DNA from 2 places in the Comamonas testosteroni genome. Region 1 is predicted to be linked to the other one. Evidence: predicted binding sites of a transcription regulator. Region 1 holds the regulator's gene; the other holds the start of a gene.
What was found. The regulator FNR, encoded in region 1, switches genes on or off when oxygen is low (the NO sensors DNR and NnrR bind a similar motif). The targets are predictions, from matches to a motif close to TTGATNNNNATCAA.
Positions count from the first base shown of each region.

Region 2: a site for FNR is predicted at 3,207-3,220, ahead of F0P97_RS11860 (MBL fold metallo-hydrolase RNA specificity domain-containing protein). Genes of this name have one in related genera too.

Region 1 covers NZ_CP043568.1:2,289,025-2,298,055, forward strand. The annotation lists gene F0P97_RS10440 (heavy metal translocating P-type ATPase) at 1-730, shown strand, start outside; gene ccoS (cbb3-type cytochrome oxidase assembly protein CcoS) at 730-867, shown strand; gene ccoN (cytochrome-c oxidase, cbb3-type subunit I) at 931-2,367, shown strand; gene ccoO (cytochrome-c oxidase, cbb3-type subunit II) at 2,387-3,019, shown strand; gene F0P97_RS10460 (cbb3-type cytochrome oxidase subunit 3) at 3,038-3,175, shown strand; gene ccoP (cytochrome-c oxidase, cbb3-type subunit III) at 3,203-4,114, shown strand; gene ccoG (cytochrome c oxidase accessory protein CcoG) at 4,197-5,639, shown strand; gene F0P97_RS10475 (FixH family protein) at 5,766-6,071, shown strand; gene F0P97_RS10480 (hypothetical protein) at 6,448-6,711, shown strand; gene fnr (fumarate/nitrate reduction transcriptional regulator Fnr) at 6,850-7,572, opposite strand; gene hemN (oxygen-independent coproporphyrinogen III oxidase) at 7,841-9,031, shown strand, end outside.
Region 2 covers NZ_CP043568.1:2,607,388-2,616,418, forward strand. The annotation lists gene F0P97_RS11850 (efflux RND transporter permease subunit) at 1-1,630, shown strand, start outside; gene F0P97_RS11855 (efflux transporter outer membrane subunit) at 1,643-3,106, shown strand; gene F0P97_RS11860 (MBL fold metallo-hydrolase RNA specificity domain-containing protein) at 3,304-4,704, shown strand; gene F0P97_RS11865 (hypothetical protein) at 4,782-5,300, shown strand; gene F0P97_RS11870 (pyridoxamine 5'-phosphate oxidase) at 5,297-5,809, opposite strand; gene F0P97_RS11875 (long-chain fatty acid--CoA ligase) at 5,992-7,680, shown strand; tRNA gene F0P97_RS11880 (tRNA-Sec) at 7,698-7,793, opposite strand; gene selB (selenocysteine-specific translation elongation factor) at 7,978-9,031, opposite strand, start outside.

The DNA.
Region 1 (9,031 bases):
GGCCGCGCATTGCGGCGTGCCTGAGCTGGCTCCGCATGAGCTGGGGCAGAGCGTGGTGCTGGCCGAGGAATCGCAAGGTGGCTGGCTGCCCCTGGCGCAGTTCCATCTGAGCGAGGATGTGCGCCCTGAAGCAGCCCAGGTCATTGCCGACCTGAGGCAGCAAGGCGTGACGGTGCAACTGCTCTCGGGTGACCGCTCTGCAGCGGTGCAAACTGTGGCCGCCAAGCTGGGCATCGAGCAGGCGCAGGGCGACTGCAAACCGCAGGACAAGCTGGCAGCCATGCAGGCGGCACAGGCAGCAGGGCATAAAGTTGCCATGGTGGGCGACGGCCTGAATGACGGCCCAGTTTTAGCCGGAGCGCATGTCTCTTTTGCTTTTGGTAGAGCAGTGCCGCTGGCACAATCGCGAGCAGACTTCGTGGTACTGGGAGACAGCCTGGAGTTAGTGTTGCAAAGCCTGTTGCTGGCCCGACGGACCCTGTCCGTGGTGCGCCAGAACCTGGGCTGGGCAGCAGCCTATAACGCGATCTCTATTCCTCTGGCCCTCGTGGGCTGGATGCCTGCCTGGCTGGCAGGGCTCGGCATGGCGCTGAGCTCCTTGCTGGTCGTCGCCAACGCAGCTCGTCTTGCACGTGCGTTGCCGCTGCAGGCTGCTGATAGCAACGCGTCCGCCCCCGCGCACCTTGCGCTGCGGGGCACCGTCATGCCACTGATTCAAGGAGGCCATTGATGGACATTCTGTATGTATTGATTCCGCTGTCGGTTGTTCTGGTCATGGCCATTGTGGCTGCCCTGTGGTGGGCCGTGTACCGGGGCCAGTTCGAGAGCGTGGAACAGGAAGGCGAGCGCATTCTTCGCGACGATTGATGTGGCTCAACGAGCCCAATGAGAAACCAGTGAACACTTTGCAAGAAATCTAAGAGGTGCCCGATGGAAGCAACAAATAACAATGCTGTCTATTACGACGACACCGTCGTAAGACAGTTCTCTATCATGGCCGTGGTATGGGGGGTGGTAGGTATGGCAGTGGGCGTGTTTATCGCGTCCCAGCTGGCCTGGCCGGAACTCAACTTCGGCATTCCCTGGCTGAGCTACGGACGTCTGCGCCCGCTGCATACCAATGCCGTGATCTTCGCCTTTGGTGGCTCGGCCTTGTTCGCCACCAGCTACTACGTGGTGCAACGCACCTGCCAGACCAAACTGTTCATGCCCAAGCTGGCCAGCCTGACCTTCTGGGCCTGGCAACTGGTCATCGTGGCTGCGGCCATCAGCCTGCCCCTGGGATACACCCAGGGCAAGGAATATGCCGAACTGGAATGGCCCATCGACCTGTTGATCACCGTGACCTGGGTGTCCTATGCCATCGTGTTCTTCGGCACCATCGGCATCCGCAAGGTCAAGCATATCTATGTGGCCAACTGGTTCTTCGGTGCCTTTATCCTGGCCGTGGCCTTGCTGCACGTGGTCAACAACGTCTCCATTCCTGCAGGCTGGATGAAGAGCTACTCGGCCTATGCCGGCGTGCAAGACGCCATGGTCCAGTGGTGGTATGGCCACAACGCCGTGGGCTTCTTCCTGACCGCCGGCTTCCTGGGCATGATGTATTACTTCATCCCCAAGCAGGCCGGTCGTCCCGTGTACTCGTACCGCCTGTCGATCGTGCACTTCTGGGCACTGATCTTCACCTATATGTGGGCCGGTCCTCACCACCTGCACTACACCGCGCTGCCCGACTGGGCCCAGTCGCTGGGCATGGTGTTCTCGCTGATCCTGCTGGCTCCCAGCTGGGGCGGCATGATCAACGGCATCATGACGCTGTCGGGTGCCTGGCACAAGCTGCGTGACGACCCCATCCTGCGTTTCCTGATCGTGTCCCTGTCGTTCTACGGCATGTCCACCTTCGAAGGCCCGATGATGGCCATCAAGACCGTCAACGCGCTGAGCCACTACACCGACTGGACCGTGGGCCACGTGCACTCCGGCGCTCTGGGCTGGGTGGGTCTGATCACCATGGGCTCTCTGTACTACCTGATTCCCCGCCTCTTCGGCCGCGAAAAAATGCACTCCGTGCCCGCGATCGAGCTGCACTTCTGGATGGCGACCATCGGCATCGTGCTGTACATCGCCGCAATGTGGATTGCCGGTGTGATGCAGGGCCTGATGTGGCGCGCCGTCAACCCCGACGGCACGCTGACCTACACCTTCGTGGAAAGCGTGAAGGCGACCTATCCCTTCTATGTGATTCGCGTGACTGGCGGTCTGCTGTATCTGGGCGGCATGCTGGTGATGGCATGGAACACCTGGAAGACCGCAATGGCCGGCCGTTCCGTCAAGGTGGCAGTGCCTGCCGTGGTGGCTCACGCCTGAGCATTGAGGAGCAAAAGCAATGTCTGATCAAAATAACGCAGCTCCCAAGAGCTTTTCGCACGAGAAGATCGAGACCAGCAACTTTTTGCTGATCGCGCTGACGCTGTTCGTGCTGACCATTGGTGGCCTGGTGGAAATCGTGCCGCTGTTCTTCCAGAAGTCCACGACCGAAGCCGTGGCGGGTCTCAAGCCCTACACGCCGCTGCAGCTGATGGGACGCGACGTCTATCTGCGCGAGGGTTGCTACAACTGCCACTCGCAGATGATCCGTCCCTTCCGCGCCGAGACCATGCGCTACGGCCACTACTCGGTGGCGGGCGAGTTCGTGTACGACCACCCCTTCCAGTGGGGCTCCAAGCGCACCGGCCCCGACCTGCACCGTGTGGGCGGCAAGTACAGCGACGAATGGCATCGCATCCACCTGAACAACCCGCGTGATGTGGTGCCCGAGTCCAACATGCCTGCTTACTCCTGGCTGGAAGCCAACAAGGTGGATGACACGGCCGTGGCAACGCGCATGAGCGCGCTGCGCAAGGTGGGCGTGCCCTACACCGATGCGGAGATCGCTGGTGCTCAGGCCGAAGTCAAGGACAAGACCGAGATGGAGGCAGTGATTGCCTATCTGCAGGTCCTGGGTCGCGCCGTCAAGTAACAGAGGAGGGACTGGAAAATGGATATCACCACCATGCGTGTTCTGGCCACACTGGCATCGCTGGCGTGCTTCGTGGGTATCTGGTGGTGGGCGTATGCCCGCCGCAACCAGGCCCGTTTTGACGAGGCAGCTCAGGTTCCATTCCTGGAAGACTGAGTCTGATCACTACAACGAGAACATCCCATGAGCGACTTCTTTAACAACTTCTGGTCCGTGTATATCGCGGCCGTTTCGCTGATCGGCATCCTCGGCTGCTTCTTGCTGCTGGTGCTGGTGGCGCGCCGCAAGGTCGTTCCTTCCACGGACAACACCACCGGTCACGTCTGGGACGAAGACCTGCGCGAGCTCAACAACCCCATGCCCAAGTGGTGGATGGGGCTGTTCGTGATCACCGTGGTCTTCAGCCTGGCCTATCTGGTGGCCTATCCAGGTCTGGGTTCCTTCAAGGGCGAGCTGGACTGGACCCAGTATGGTGCCTATGACAAGGAAATGGAGAAGGCCCGTGTCGACCTGGAGCCCATGTACGCCAAGTTCGTCAGCATGCCCACCGAAGAAATGGCCAAGGACCCCCAGGCCATGGCCATCGGCGAGCGTCTGTTCATGAACAACTGCGCGCAATGCCACGGCTCCGATGCGCGCGGCAGCAAGAGCTTCCCCAATCTGGGCGACGGTGACTGGCTGCATGGCGGCACGCCCGACAAGATCAAGGAAACCATCACCAACGGCCGCATCGGCGTGATGCCTCCCATGGCGGCAGCCGTGGGCTCGGCGGAAGATGTGCGCAATGTGGCGCACTATGTGCTGAGCCTGTCGGGCAGCCCCCACGATGCCGTCAAGGCTTCGCAGGGCAAGTCCAAGTTCGTGGCCTGCGCGGCTTGCCACGGCATGGACGGCAAGGGTAACCAGGCGCTTGGCGCACCCAACCTGACCGATGACATCTGGCTGCATGGCTGGGGCGAGTCCGTCATTGTCGACATGGTCAACCATGGCAAGATGAACGAGATGCCTGCTCAGAAGGACAAGCTGACCGAGGCGCAGATCGCGGTGCTGGCTTCCTATGTCTGGGGGCTGTCCAACGCAAGCGCCCGGAAGTAAGACGGGTGATGAAGGCGGTGCCGAGGCACCGCCTTTTTCGCATTTGAATTTTCAGTAATTACAAAAATATTAAGGAACTGCGATGCCCTGCGATCCGGAGAAACCTCGCAAAGTCATTCCGATCACGGCTGAGCCTGTGGACGGCGGTCAGGAATATATGCCCATGTTCGCCTCCGAACAGAAGGTGTACTCGCGCGCCATCAGCGGCGTCTTCTCGCGCTGGCGCTGGATCATGGTGTTCCTGACCCAGATCGTCTTCTACGGTCTGCCCTGGCTGCAGTGGGGTGAGCGCCAGATGGTGCTGTTCGACCTCGGGGCGCGGCGCTTCTATCTGTTCGGACTGGTGCTGTATCCGCAGGACTTCATCTATCTGACGGGGCTGCTGATCATCAGCGCGCTGGGGCTGTTCCTGTTTACCGCCGTGGCCGGGCGTCTGTGGTGTGGCTTCTCCTGTCCGCAGACGGTCTACACCGAGATCTTCATGTGGATCGAGAGCAAGGTCGAAGGCGATCGCAGTGCCCGCATGCGTATCGACAAGCATGGTTGGACCTTCGAGAAAATCTGGAAGAAGTCGCTCAAGCAGTTTCTCTGGATCGTTCTGTCTCTTTGGACAGGCTTCACCTTTGTCGGCTACTTCGTGCCCATCCGTGAACTGGGTGTGGAGCTGATGGCCTTCCAGGGCGGCTGGCAGATTTTCTGGGTGGCGTTCTACGGGTTCGCAACCTACGGCAATGCCGGCTATATGCGCGAGCAGGTCTGCAAGTACATGTGCCCCTATGCACGCTTCCAGAGCGCCATGTTCGACAAGGACACCATGATCGTCAGCTACGACGCCCAGCGTGGTGAAGCGCGCGGCCCGCGCAAGAAAGACGTTGACTACAAGGCACAAGGCCTGGGGGACTGCATAGATTGCAAGCTTTGCGTTCAGGTCTGCCCTGTGGGCATCGACATCCGCAAGGGGCTGCAGTATGAGTGCATCGGCTGCGGTCTGTGCATCGATGCCTGCAACTCCGTGATGGACAAGATGGAGTATCCGCGTGGCCTGATCCGGTTGACCACTCAGAATGCCGTGGCCAAGGCCTGGAAGCAGGTGCAGGTGATTCGCCGCATTTTCCGTCCGCGCGTGCTGATCTACTCGGCCGTGCTGGTAGCCCTCAGCGCCGCCATGATCGCCAGTCTGGTGCTGCGCGAGCCGCTCAAGGTCGACGTGATTCGCGACCGTGCCGCGCTTTCGCGCATCGTGGCGGGCGGCAAGCTGGAGAACGTCTACCGTCTGCAGATCATGAACGCCACCGAGTCCGAGCAGCGCTACCGTATCAGCGCCGAGGGCCTGGAGAATCTGGAGGTCGCATCCGATCAGGAAGTGAGCGTTGGCCCTGCAGAGACACGTGGCATTGCGGTGCGGCTGCAGATTCCGTATGGCTCAGCCACTCCCGGCTCGCACCCCGTACACTTCAATGTGGATGCAGTGACTGCCGGAGCAGGGCGTATTTCCGAAAAGACGGTGTTCCTGGTGCCGCGTTAATGCCAAGTCTTGCCGGTCTTCATGAGCCATCACGGAGGCCGGACAAGGGCACCGCCAATCGGCAACAATTGATGCCACCCTGCCATGCGTGCCTGGGTGGTCAGAATTTTGGAAAGAGGTTTCATCATGTTGGCAGCACAAGCCAAGGTCTCGCAAACGGCCAAGATCATCCACCCTGAGGACGGCAAGCCCTGGTGGAAGTTTGCCCATGTCTGGCTCATCATCGCCGGCCCGGTGATCGTGGTGATTGCCGGCTTTGTCACCGCATACATCGCAATGAGCAGGCCCGATCCCGTGATTGACCCTGACTACTACCGCCATGGCATGGAAATCAACCAGCGCCTGAGCGAAAGTGAAAAAAGCCTGGCGCCGGCAGTGACGGGGCGCAACCATGCCGCGACGCCAGCCAAGGATCATCCGCTGGATCGCTGACTGCGATTTCAACGCATCATCCTCAAGGCCGCTTCCGCGGCCTTTTTTTACGCCTATGGTTGCAGACTTTTCTGGAGCACGGCCGGTCGTGGCGGAGCTCTATGTCTTGGTCGACCGCAGAGTCGGACGGTTGTCTGCAGTGCTCAAAAACCGGCAAAGGATGGCCGGGCGGGTTCAATATCAGGAGCGCATAGCGCTTTATCAAAGCTTATTTCAGATAGATATTGACCTTAAGTCAATACAAAGAATGCACTGGAAGCTCTTTAAATAATAGCGGTTCAGGGTTTCCTATCTGAGTGCATGCCCTTGGTATGGCAGGGAAGGTCATGGCAATTGTGCAAAATGGGTTCAAAACCACAGGCCAAGGAGAATCGCGATGGATGCTCGACGCTGGATGTGGATTGTCTGGCCGGCTTTTCTGGCCGCGGCAATCATGGAAATGGTGGTATTTGCCTTTGTGGACCCGCTGGACATGCACTGGCTGGGCTCGCCTCTGGAATGGTCGCGCAATGCCATTTACACCCTGGCCTTTTTTGCCTTCTGGGCGGTCGCCGTGGCCAGCGGACTGATGACTGTCATGTTGGGGCGTTCGGCCAGCGATCTGAACCAGGGCATAGTCTCGGAGCCCCTGGTCGAGTGAAGCGCTGCGCACAGGGCCGCAGTTTCGGGGCCGGTGGCGGCCCCGGATGGTGCTTGGTCGCTCTCTGTGCCGGCGGCCTCGGCGGCGGGAAGCTTCTGGCAGGCATTCGCTGCCATCAAAAAAGCCCGCTGTCTGAACTTAGCCCTGGCATTGCTGGCTGTTGACGATGCGCTTGAGCGCATCGGTATCCAGAATGCGCAGATGGCGCTGTCTGACTTCGATGATGCCTTCCTCGGCGAACTTGGAGAAGGTGCGGCTCACGGTCTCCAGCTTGAGGCCCAGATAGCTGCCGATTTCTTCACGCGTCATGCGCAGCACCAACTCCGACTTCGAAAAGCCGCGTGCCGACAGACGCTGCACCAGGTTCAGCACAAAGGCTGCCAGACGCTCTTCGGCGCGCATGCTGCCCAGCAGCAGCATTACGCCATGCTCGCGCACGATTTCGCGGCTCATGACCTTGTGCACATGATTTTGCAGCGCCGTGACTTCGCGCGAGAGCTGCTCGAGCTTGTCGAAAGGCATGATGCAGACTTCGGCATCTTCCAGGGCCACGGCATCGCAGGTGTGGTGGTCGTTGACGATGCCGTCCAGGCCAATGATCTCGCCGGCCATCTGAAAGCCTGTGACCTGGTCGCGTCCGTCTTCAGTGGCCACGCTGGTCTTGAAGAAGCCGGTGCGAATGGCGTACAGCGAGGTGAACTCTTCTCCATTGCGAAATAGCAGCCCGCCGCGCTTGACCTTGCGGCGCGTGGCCACAATCTCGTCAATACGCTCCATTTGTTCATCGTCCAGGCCCATGGGCATGCACAGTTCACGCAGATTGCAGTTGGAGCAGGATGCTTTGATGGTCTGAAGATTCATGGGCTTTTAGCAACGGCGCAGACAGACACAGAGTGGAGAGTCGCGCCGGTCGTTGACCTCGTGGTTGAAGATGAGATGGATCAAATTGTCGCAGCACTCGCCTTGATGTCTCTTGATTTTCATCAAGGACAGGGTGATTGCCTTGGGGCACATTGCCCGTATTCGTTCAAAAACATGCGCTTTTGCCTATTTCGGGCATGATTTTCAGGATCTGATTTCCATTGAAATCTGCTCTATACAGAGTGTGGGCGCACCCTAACTCCCAGTTATGACCGCAGTCACGCCTGAGTTGCTGAGCCGCTTTGATATCCCCGGCCCACGCTACACATCATTCCCAACAGCCGACCGTTTTGTTGAGGCTTTTGGTGCAGATGACTATATCCTGGCATTGAAACAGCGCAAGACGCATTCGGGCTCACGTGCCTTGCCCCTGTCCGTTTATGTGCATGTGCCGTTTTGCGAGTCGCTTTGCTATTACTGCGCCTGCAACAAGATCGTGACCAAGCATCATGAGAAGGCTGCCGAGTATCTGGATTATCTGAGCCGTGAACTGGCCATGCATACCGAGCATTGCGGTAAAGGCCAGTTGGTAAGCCAGCTGCATCTGGGAGGCGGCACGCCGACCTTCTTCAGCGATGCCGAGCTGCGGCAGCTGATGCTTCTGATGCGTGAGCATTTCAAGCTCGATCCAGCCGGCGAGTATTCCATCGAGGTCGATCCGCGCACGGTCAGCAACGAGAGGTTGAAGGCACTCAAGGACATGGGCTTCAATCGCCTGAGCTTTGGCGTGCAGGATTTTGATCCCGCAGTGCAGAAAGCGGTGCACCGGGAGCAGCCCGCCGAGCAAGTCTTTGAGTTGGTGGCCGAGGCCCGCCGTCTGGGCTTTGTCTCCATCAATGTGGACCTGATCTACGGTCTGCCCAAGCAGACAACCGAGTCTTTTGCGCGAACGCTGGCCCAGGTCAATGAGCTGCGTCCCGACCGCATTGCGTTGTATGCCTATGCGCATCTGCCTGAGCGCTTCAAGCCGCAAAGGCGTATTGCATCCGCTGACTTGCCCATGGGACAGGACAAGCTGAACATGCTCTCCGGCGCAATTGATGCCTTCATGAATGGCGGCTATGTCTATGTGGGCATGGATCACTTTGCGCTGCCCGACGACTCTCTGGCCGTCGCCAAGCGCCAGGGGCGCCTGCATCGCAATTTCCAGGGCTACAGCACCCAGCCCGATTGCGACCTGATTGCGTTGGGCGTATCGGCCATCGGCAAGGTGGGCGCCACCTACAGCCAGAACGTCAAGACCCTGGAAGAGTATTACGACGCCATTGATGGCGGCATGCTGCCCGTGCAGCGCGGATTGGCGCTCTCGCGTGACGATCTGGTGCGCAGAGCCATCATCATGGCCATCATGTGTCAGGGCTCCGTCCTGTATGAGCCGATGGAGCAGGCCTGGCTGATC
Region 2 (9,031 bases), 320 kb from region 1:
CTATAGCGGCGGCGTGCAGCGCGTCATCGGTCGCAAGGCGCTGATGCTGGTGATCTATGCCGTGCTGGTGGGCGCGACCTGGGGTCTGTTCAAGCTGGTGCCCGGCGGTTTCGTGCCGGCCCAGGACAAGCAGTATCTGGTCGGCTTTGCCCAGCTGCCCGATGGCGCCACGCTGGACCGCACGGAAGACGTGATCCGCCGCATGGGCGAGATCGTCAAGAACAATCCCAATGTGGAAGACGCCATCGCCTTCCCCGGGCTGTCCATCAACGGCTTCACCAACAGCTCCAACTCGGGCATTGTCTTTGTCACGCTCAAGCCCTTTGCCGAGCGCACGCATGCCGACCAGAGCGGCGCTGCCGTGGCGGGCCAGCTCAACCAGGCCTTTGGCAGCATCCAGGAAGCCTTCATCGCCATGTTCCCGCCACCGCCCGTGGCTGGCCTAGGCACGACCGGCGGCTTCAAGCTGCAGATCGAGGACCGTGCCTCGCTGGGTTACGACGCCATGGACGCGGCCGTCAAGGCTTTCATGGCCAAGGCCTACCAGACGCCGGAGCTGGCAGGCCTGTTCACCAGCTGGCAGGTCAATGTGCCCCAGCTCTATGCCGCCATTGACCGCACCAAGGCGCGCCAGCTCGGCGTGCCCGTGACGGATATCTTCGAGACACTGCAGATCTACCTGGGCAGCCTGTACGCCAACGACTTCAACCAGTTTGGTCGCACCTACAGCGTGCGCGTCCAGGCCGATGCCGCCTACCGGGCGCGCGCCGAGGACGTGGGCCTGCTCAAGGTGCGCTCCACCACGGGCGAGATGGTACCGCTGTCGGCGCTGATGAAGCTCGAACCCAGCTTCGGGCCAGAACGCGCCATGCGCTACAACGGCTTTCTGGCCGCCGATGTGAATGGCGGGCCTGCGCCCGGCTTTTCCTCGGGCCAGGCCCAGGCAGCCGTCGAACGCATTGCCGCCGAAACCCTGCCGCCCGGCATAGGTTTCGAGTGGACCGAACTGACCTACCAGGAAATCCTGGCCGGCAATTCCGCCGTGCTGGTGTTCCCCATCGCCATCCTGCTGGTCTTCCTGGTGCTGGCGGCGCAGTACGAAAGCCTGACCCTGCCGATTGCCATCATCCTCATCGTGCCCATGGGCCTGCTGGCCGCCATGACCGGCGTGTGGCTGAGCGGCGGCGACAACAATGTGTTCACGCAGATCGGACTCATCGTGCTGGTGGGACTGTCGGCCAAGAACGCCATCCTGATCGTGGAGTTCGCCCGCGAGCTGGAATTTGCCGGCCGCTCGCCCGTGCAGGCCGCCATCGAGGCCAGCCGCCTGCGTCTGCGCCCCATCCTCATGACCTCGCTGGCCTTTGTCATGGGCGTGCTGCCCTTGGTGCTGTCCACGGGCGCGGGAGCCGAGATGCGCAGCGCCATGGGCGTGGCGGTGTTCGCCGGCATGATCGGTGTGACGGCCTTTGGCCTGTTCCTCACGCCCGTGTTCTACGTGGTGCTGCGCCGCCTGGCCGGCAACCGTCCGCTGCAGCAGCATGGCAGCCATGTGGCGCCGATCAGCGAGCCGGGTCACGGCGCCTCGGTCCTGCCCATGCCTGCTGCGCCGCGCGGCCATGACGAATAAGCCCAATCAACCATGGATTCCGATATGAAAACGATGCAAGGCATTCGATCCCTGATGCCGTCCCTGAGCGCGCTGGCGGCAGCCCTGGTGCTGGCGGGTTGCGCCAGTGCGCCGCCCACGGTGGCCGAGCATGCCGGCATTGCCGTGCCCGCTAGCTTCAGCGCCCAGGCCGCAGCCGCAGGCTGGACGCAGGCTGCCCCGGCCGAGGCCCAGCCGCGCGGTGCCTGGTGGCTGGTATTTGCCGACACCGAACTAAGCGCTCTGGTGGAGCGTGCGGGTGAAGCCAACACCGATGTGCAGACCGCTGCGGCACGTCTGGCCGAAGCGCGGGCACTGCTGCGCTCGGCCGATGCGCAGCGCCAGCCGCAGATCGCGACCGGGGGCGGTGCCGCCCGTCAGGCCGGAGTGAACACCGCGAACGGCATGCAGCCCGCAACCCTGGTCACGGCCGGCTTGAACTTCTCCTACGAAGCGGATCTGTTCGGCAGGCTGTCGCGGGCCAGCGAAGCGGCACGCGAGGATGCCAATGCACGCGAGGCCTTGCTGCAGAGCACGCGCCTGATGGTGCAGGCCGATGTGGCCCAGACCTATCTGCAGCTGCGTTCGCTGCAGACTGAGCGCCAACTGGTCGAGCAGAGTCTGGCGGCCTATCGCGAGACTCTGACGCTGATCGAGAAGCGCTACCGTGCCGGCGATGCCGCCGAGCTGGATGTGGCGCGCATGCAGACCGAGGTTTCGGCCACCGAGGCCGAGACGCTGGCGCTGGAGCGCCAGCAGGCGGCCCTCACGCATGCGCTGGCCGTGCTGGTCGGCGATGTGGCCAGCGGTTTTTCGCTGGCTTCGCAGCCGCAGGCGGCAACGCTGCCCGTGATTCCGGCAGGCGTGCCCGCCACGGTGCTGGCACGCCGCCCCGATGTGTCGGCGGCCCAGGCATCGGTGCTGGCGGCCCAGGCGCGCGTGGGCGTGGCCCAGGCCGCGTGGTTTCCCGCCATCACGCTCACGGGCAATGGCGGCTATGCCTCGCCGGAGCTCGGCGATCTGTTCAAGTGGTCTGCGCGCTCCTGGGGCATAGGCGCCTTGCTGTCCCTGCCCATCTTCGACGGCGGCCAGCGCGCTGCGCAGGAAGAGGGCGCCCGTGCGCGCCTGGAGGCCGCCGTGGCAGCCCAGCGCGGCCAGGTGCTCGCGGCCTTCCGGGAGGTCGAGGATCAGCTCAGTGCCTTGCGCCTGCTCTCGGGCCAGGCCCGTGTGCTGGGGCAGGCCGTGCAGTCTTCCGAGCGGGCCACGCACCTCTCGGATGTGCGCTATCGCAACGGTCTGGTCAGCCAGCTGGAGCTGCTGGATGCGCGCCGCAACGAGCTGCGTAACCGGCGCCAGGCCTTGCAGGTGCGTACTGCGCAGTACACGGCCACGGTGGCCCTGATTCGTGCACTGGGCGGAGGCTGGGGCAGCGGCGAGCCGCAGGCGGCTCGCGGATGAGGCGATAGCTGCGCTGTCCGCCCTGGCGGCCGGTTTGCCGGCTTGTGACGCCTGCTGCTCAGCCAGCCGGTATTTGCAGCGCCCGGACAGGCTCAGCGGTTTGATGGGCATCAAGGCAAGACTTGAGGCACTGGCGGTGCAGGCGCCAGTGGTGCTAGATTCATTGGCGGTCCATGTGGATCGTCAATGGATGCTTCATGAACATCACTTTTCACGGTGCGGCGCAGTCGGTCACGGGGTCCTGCTTTCTGGTCGAGGCGCATGGCTGTCGCTTTCTGATCGACTGCGGCATGGCCCAGGGCGGCCGCGAGGCTGACGAGCACAACCAGCAAGCCTTTGCCTTTGATGCCGCAGGCCTGGACTTCGTCGTTCTGACCCATGCGCATATCGACCACAGCGGCCTGCTGCCCAAGCTCGTGGCCCAGGGCTTCAAGGGCCCTATCTATGCCACGCTGTCCACCAAGGACTTGCTCGAGGTCTTGCTCAAGGACAGTGCCCATATCCAGATGATGGATGCCGAGCGTGCGGCGCGGCGTCGGCGTGAAGGCCGGGGGCGTGAGCGCGAGCTGACGGTTCCTCTGTATTCGCTGGCCCATGTGGCGAGCACGCTGGAGCAGGTCCAGGCCAGGGCCTATGGACAGAGCTTCGAACCCCATCCTGCGGTGACGTTACGTTTTCAGGATGCCGGGCATATTCTTGGCTCGGCCATTGTGGAGCTGTGGCTGGCAGATGGCCATGGCGGCACGCGCAAGCTGGTGGCCAGCGGCGATCTGGGCCAGCCGGGGCGGGTGATTCTGCGCGATCCCACGCCGATCATGGACGCCGATGTGCTGCTCATCGAGTCTACCTATGGCGATCGGCAGCACAAGAGCACGGGCGATACCCTGGAGGAGCTGGTCGATGTGGTCACGCGCACGGTTCCCCATGGCAATGTGGTCATCCCGGCATTTGCCGTGGGGCGCACGCAGGAGCTGCTCTATCACTTTCTGCAGCTGATCCAGCAGCGACGCCTGCCGCCGGTAGAGATATTTGTGGATTCGCCCATGGCGGTTGCGGCCACCGATATCACGCTGCGGCACTTCGGCGTGTTCGACGAGGAGGCCAGGCAGTTGCTGGGCAGCGTCAGGAGACTCAAGGAGTCGCCGCACATTCATTTCATCAGCGATGTGGAGGACTCCATCAAGCTCAACCGCATCAAGAGCGGCGCGGTCATCATCTCGGCCAGCGGCATGTGCGATGCGGGGCGGGTGCTGCATCATCTGAAGAACAATCTGTCGAGGCCCGAGTGTGCGGTGGTGATCTGCGGTTTTCAGGCTGAAGGTTCGCTGGGTCGCAGGCTGGTCGACGGTGCCACGCTGGTGCGCCTGTTTGGAGATGAGGTCGAGGTCCGTGCCGGCATCCATACCCTGGGTGGCTTTTCGGCCCATGCCGACCAGCAGGCCCTGTTGGACTGGGCGGCCGCGTTCACCCGCCCACCGCAGCAGACCTTTGTGGTGCATGGGGAGCCGCATGCCTCCCTGGCCTTGGCCACGCTGCTGCACGAGCGCCTGCATTTCTCGGTGCGGGTTCCGCAGCCGGGCCAGGTCTTCGAGTTCTAGAACCTGCCAGGAGTCTCCGAGATGCGGAATCCTCCTTGCGCGCGGCCTGTTGCATGATGTTCTGGAGGCGAAGCCTGATGCCGGTCGAGGCCGGTTTCGCGCAGCGGCTTTTCGGCACTACGCTGGATGAACTGCTGCCCGGCATGCGTCTGCATGTGCGGCGTCTGGGCGATACCAGGCGCGCGCTCTCCCTGGGCGGCGGGCGCATCTATCTGCCGCGCAGCTTTTTTGAGCACCGGGACCCGCATGAGCCGCTGCGGCTTGCCCACCCTGTGGTGGCAGGCGTCTTCGCCCATGAGTTGCTGCATCAGTGGCAGCGCCTGCAAGGCAGGGCGGTGACCTGGGAGGCGTTGGGCCTGCATCTGCGTGCGGCATGCCTGCGGCACAATCCCTATCACTATCAGGCCTGTGCAGATCCGCATCAGATGCTGAAGTGCTTTCTGGACGCAAGCGTGGAGCAGCAGGGGCAGATCTGGCAGGACCATGTTCAGGCCCTGGTGCAGGGCCAGCCGCTGGCCTGCATGTGCCTGATTGCCGAGCATGTGCTCAAGGCTCAAACTGGCCAATCCAGGTCGGGCCGAGCCAGAAAAGGCTAGGCAGCCGGGTTGAGTGCGGCTATGAGATCGTGTTCGTCCACATCGCGCGCCGCGCCGAAGCCCGCGACATGCCTGCCGCCTTGCGGCGTGATGCAGACAAAACGAAAGTCGCCCAGCGCCGTCATGGGCTCGGCTTCGGGAAAGCGCGTCAGATAGCTGGCACGGGCGCCTTGCCACAGGCCGCTGTCGCGCGGGGGCGTGGATGCCACGCCCCGAATGCTGATGCGCTCCAGCGCATGCACAGCTTCGCCAGCGGACTCTGGCCTGCTCACCAGCAGGCTGACGGCAGGATGCTGCTCCATGGCCTGTGTATGACTGGCCAGCGCACTGACATGCAGTATCAGGCAGCTGAATTCGCCACTCCAGGCCCAGGGCACCAGCGACAGGCCCGGGGCGGGGAGATATCCGGGGGCTGATGAGCCGGCCTGCGGCTGAACGGCCAGTGCGGCGGTACGCTGACTGGCGAGTAGCTGGCGCAGCGACTGCTGCAGGCGCGATTCATGAGGCATTTGCGCATGGTAAGCCAGTGCGCGGGGTCGGACCAGCTTGAGCCGCGTCAGGCCGCGCCGACCGTCACCTGCGTGACCGACTGTTGGGGCCATCCCGGATGCCGGGCCGAGGTTGCAGGCCTAGTCTTGCGGACTGATTAGTCCACCCGGACTATGTATACGCTTTTCTGATTGCCTGACTCATGCCCGCTCACCACAAGTTTTGGCCCAATCGGCTGCCACATTCCATCACCGTTCCCGTGACCAGTGTCTGGGAAAACCTTGCTATCAATGCCCGGCGTTATCCGGACAAGGCCGCGCTGGTGTTTCTGGGGCGCACCACGACCTACAGGCAACTGTGCGAGGGTACGGAGCGCATGGCCGCCTATCTGCATGGCCTGGGCGTGCAGAAAGGCGACCGCGTCATCGTGCTGATGCAAAACAGCTCGCAACTGGTACTGGCGCATTACGCCATTTTTCGAGCCAATGCGGTAGTTGTACCGGTCAACCCCATGAATACGGCGGAGGAGCTCAAGCACTACATCACGGATTCGGGCGCCAAGGTGGCCATCACCACGGCTGATCTGGCGCCGGAGCTGGCCAAGGCCAGCAATGCCTTGCCGCAGTCCGAAGCATTGCAGCACTTGCTGGTCACCCGATTCACCGACGGTTTTGATGCCGATGTGCAAGGGCCGGATGCACCGCCCGAAGCCTGGCGCAACTGGCTGCTGGGCGAGCGCGAGCCTGCCAGCCTGAACCACGGCCAGGTCCATGCCTGGACGCAGGCCCTGGCCTGTAGCGAGCTGCCGCCACCGCATACCGCGGGTCGTGACGACCTAGCCTTGCTGCCCTATACCAGCGGTACCACGGGCCAGCCCAAGGGCTGCATGCACCTGCACCGCAGCATCAACCACAACGCCGTCTCCGGTGCGCTGTGGGGCACGGGCACCAGCGAGAACGTGGTGCTCGCCGTCGTGCCCATGTTTCACATCACGGGCATGGTGTCCGTGCTGCACAGCGCCATCTACGTGGGGGCGACGCTGATCATCATGCCGCGCTGGGAGCGTGAGCTGGCCGGGCGCCTGATCTCGCACTATCAGGTCACCAGCTGGACCAATATCCCGACCATGGTGATCGATCTGCTGGCCAGCCCCAACTTCGCGTCCTTCGATCTGTCCAGCCTCAAATACATCGGCGGCGGCGGCGCCGCCATGCCCCAGGCCGTGGCCCAGCGACTGCTGGAGCAGTACGGCCTGCGCTTTTGCGAGGGCTATGGTCTGACCGAAACCGCCGCACCTTCACACAGCAATCCGCCCGACCATCCCAAGCAGCAATGTCTGGGCATACCCTTCATGAGCACCGATGCGCGCGTGATCAGCCCCGACACGCTGGAAGAGGTCGCCCAGGGGGAGCAGGGCGAGATCGTGGTCAACGGCCCCGAGGTGTTTGAAGGCTACTGGCAACGTCCCGAGGCGACCGAGCAAAGCTTTATGGAGCTGGATGGCAAGCGCTTTTTCCGCACCGGGGACCTGGGGCGCGTGGATGAGGATGGCTACTTCTTCATCACCGACCGGCTCAAGCGCATGATCAATGCCAGCGGCTTCAAGGTATGGCCGGCCGAGGTGGAATCGCTGATGTTCCGCCATCCCGCGATTCAGGAGGCCTGCGTGATCTCCGCCAAGGATGCCTATCGCGGCGAGACCGTCAAGGCCGTGGTCGTGTTGCGTGCCGGCCATGAGACTACGACGGCAGAGCAGATCATCCAGTGGTGCCATGACAATATGGCGGTCTACAAGGCACCGCGCCTGGTGCAGTTCGTGACGGCTTTGCCCAAGAGCGGCAGCGGCAAGGTGATGTGGCGAATGCTGCAGGAGCAGGAAGCCGCAGTCTGAAGTGCAAAGAGGGGGAATGGCGGAAAGCAGCTGGAGTCGAACCAACCCGGGAGCGGCTGACGCCCCCCACCGGGTTTGAAGCCCGGCCGCGCCACCGGGCACGATTGCCTTCCTTGGAGTCAAGAGTGGCAGCTGTCACTCTTGTAGAAGATAGGACAGTGATTGTAGCCACCAATCCGGCACTTGATGACAAGCTGCACGACAATGCCTCATGTCACGGTCTACTCTGATTTGATAGCTTGTAGCGTACGCTGGATAAGGAATCTGAATTGATTTCTACCTGTTTTCCTTTCAGGCTCAGCGTGGCGTGCTATTCCAATGCACATCAGGGCGCAGCAGATGGGCGTCGCGCACGCGGCGTGTGTAGCCGGTGCGGTCGAAGAATTCGAGAATCTGGATGGCGCGCTTGCGGCCCAGACCAGTGGCATCGCGGAATGCGCTGGCCTCCACTTCTCCCCTGGCGTGCCGGCTGGCGATGTCGGCAACCAGGGCGGCGAGTTCATCCATGCGCGCCGGTGCATAGAACAAATCCTTGACGACCTGGAACAGCTGGCCCTGGCGCGAAAGCTTTTTGAGCAGCTGGCGCACCAGTTCTTCGCCTGCGGCATGGTCGCGCGCCAGATCGCGCACCCAGGGCGGGTCATAGCGGCCTGCCGCGATGGCGGGCAGCAGTTTTTCGGCCAGCGTCTGCTCGGCACTGCTCAGTTGCACGCTGTGCTGCGGCAAATGCAGCCAGGCGCCGGTGCTGGCTAGCAGCTTGCTGCTGAGCAGGGCATCGAGCAGGCCTTGATAGAGTGCGTCGTAGCTGCCTTGCTGCAGGCCGGGCAAGGCCATGCGCCTTAGCCGGGCCGCGTTGACGCCGGGCTCGTCGGGCGATTTTTCGTGAAAGCGCGCCAGACTGTCGATGAGCTGGTTCTGCAACTGCTGCCAGCGCTGCAGGCCCAGCACCAGGGTATCGCCGCCTGCGATGGGCAACTGGATGGTGTCGGCAAGGCTGCCCTCGGAGAAGGCATGGCCGCTCAGACGCACCAGCTGCGAACGCGCAATGCCGTGCGGAGCCTGGGCGACCAGAGCCCTGAAGTCGCTGCGGGCTATGAGCTGCTCCATGGCGTCGAGGTAGGCCATGCGTTCTGCGCTGCGGCGCTTGCGGCTCGGGGCATAGGGGTCGAGCACCATGCCGCCGGCGATGGTGCGACTGGCCTGGGCGTTGCGCAGAATCAGGCGGTCGCCGGGCAGGGCGAAGACCGGTGCATCCAGCACCAGTTGCACGCGGGCCTCGGTACCGGGCTCTATGGCGTCGTCCTGCAGCAGGGCGACATGGCCTGTGGTGCGCTTGGTGCCAAGGTGCACA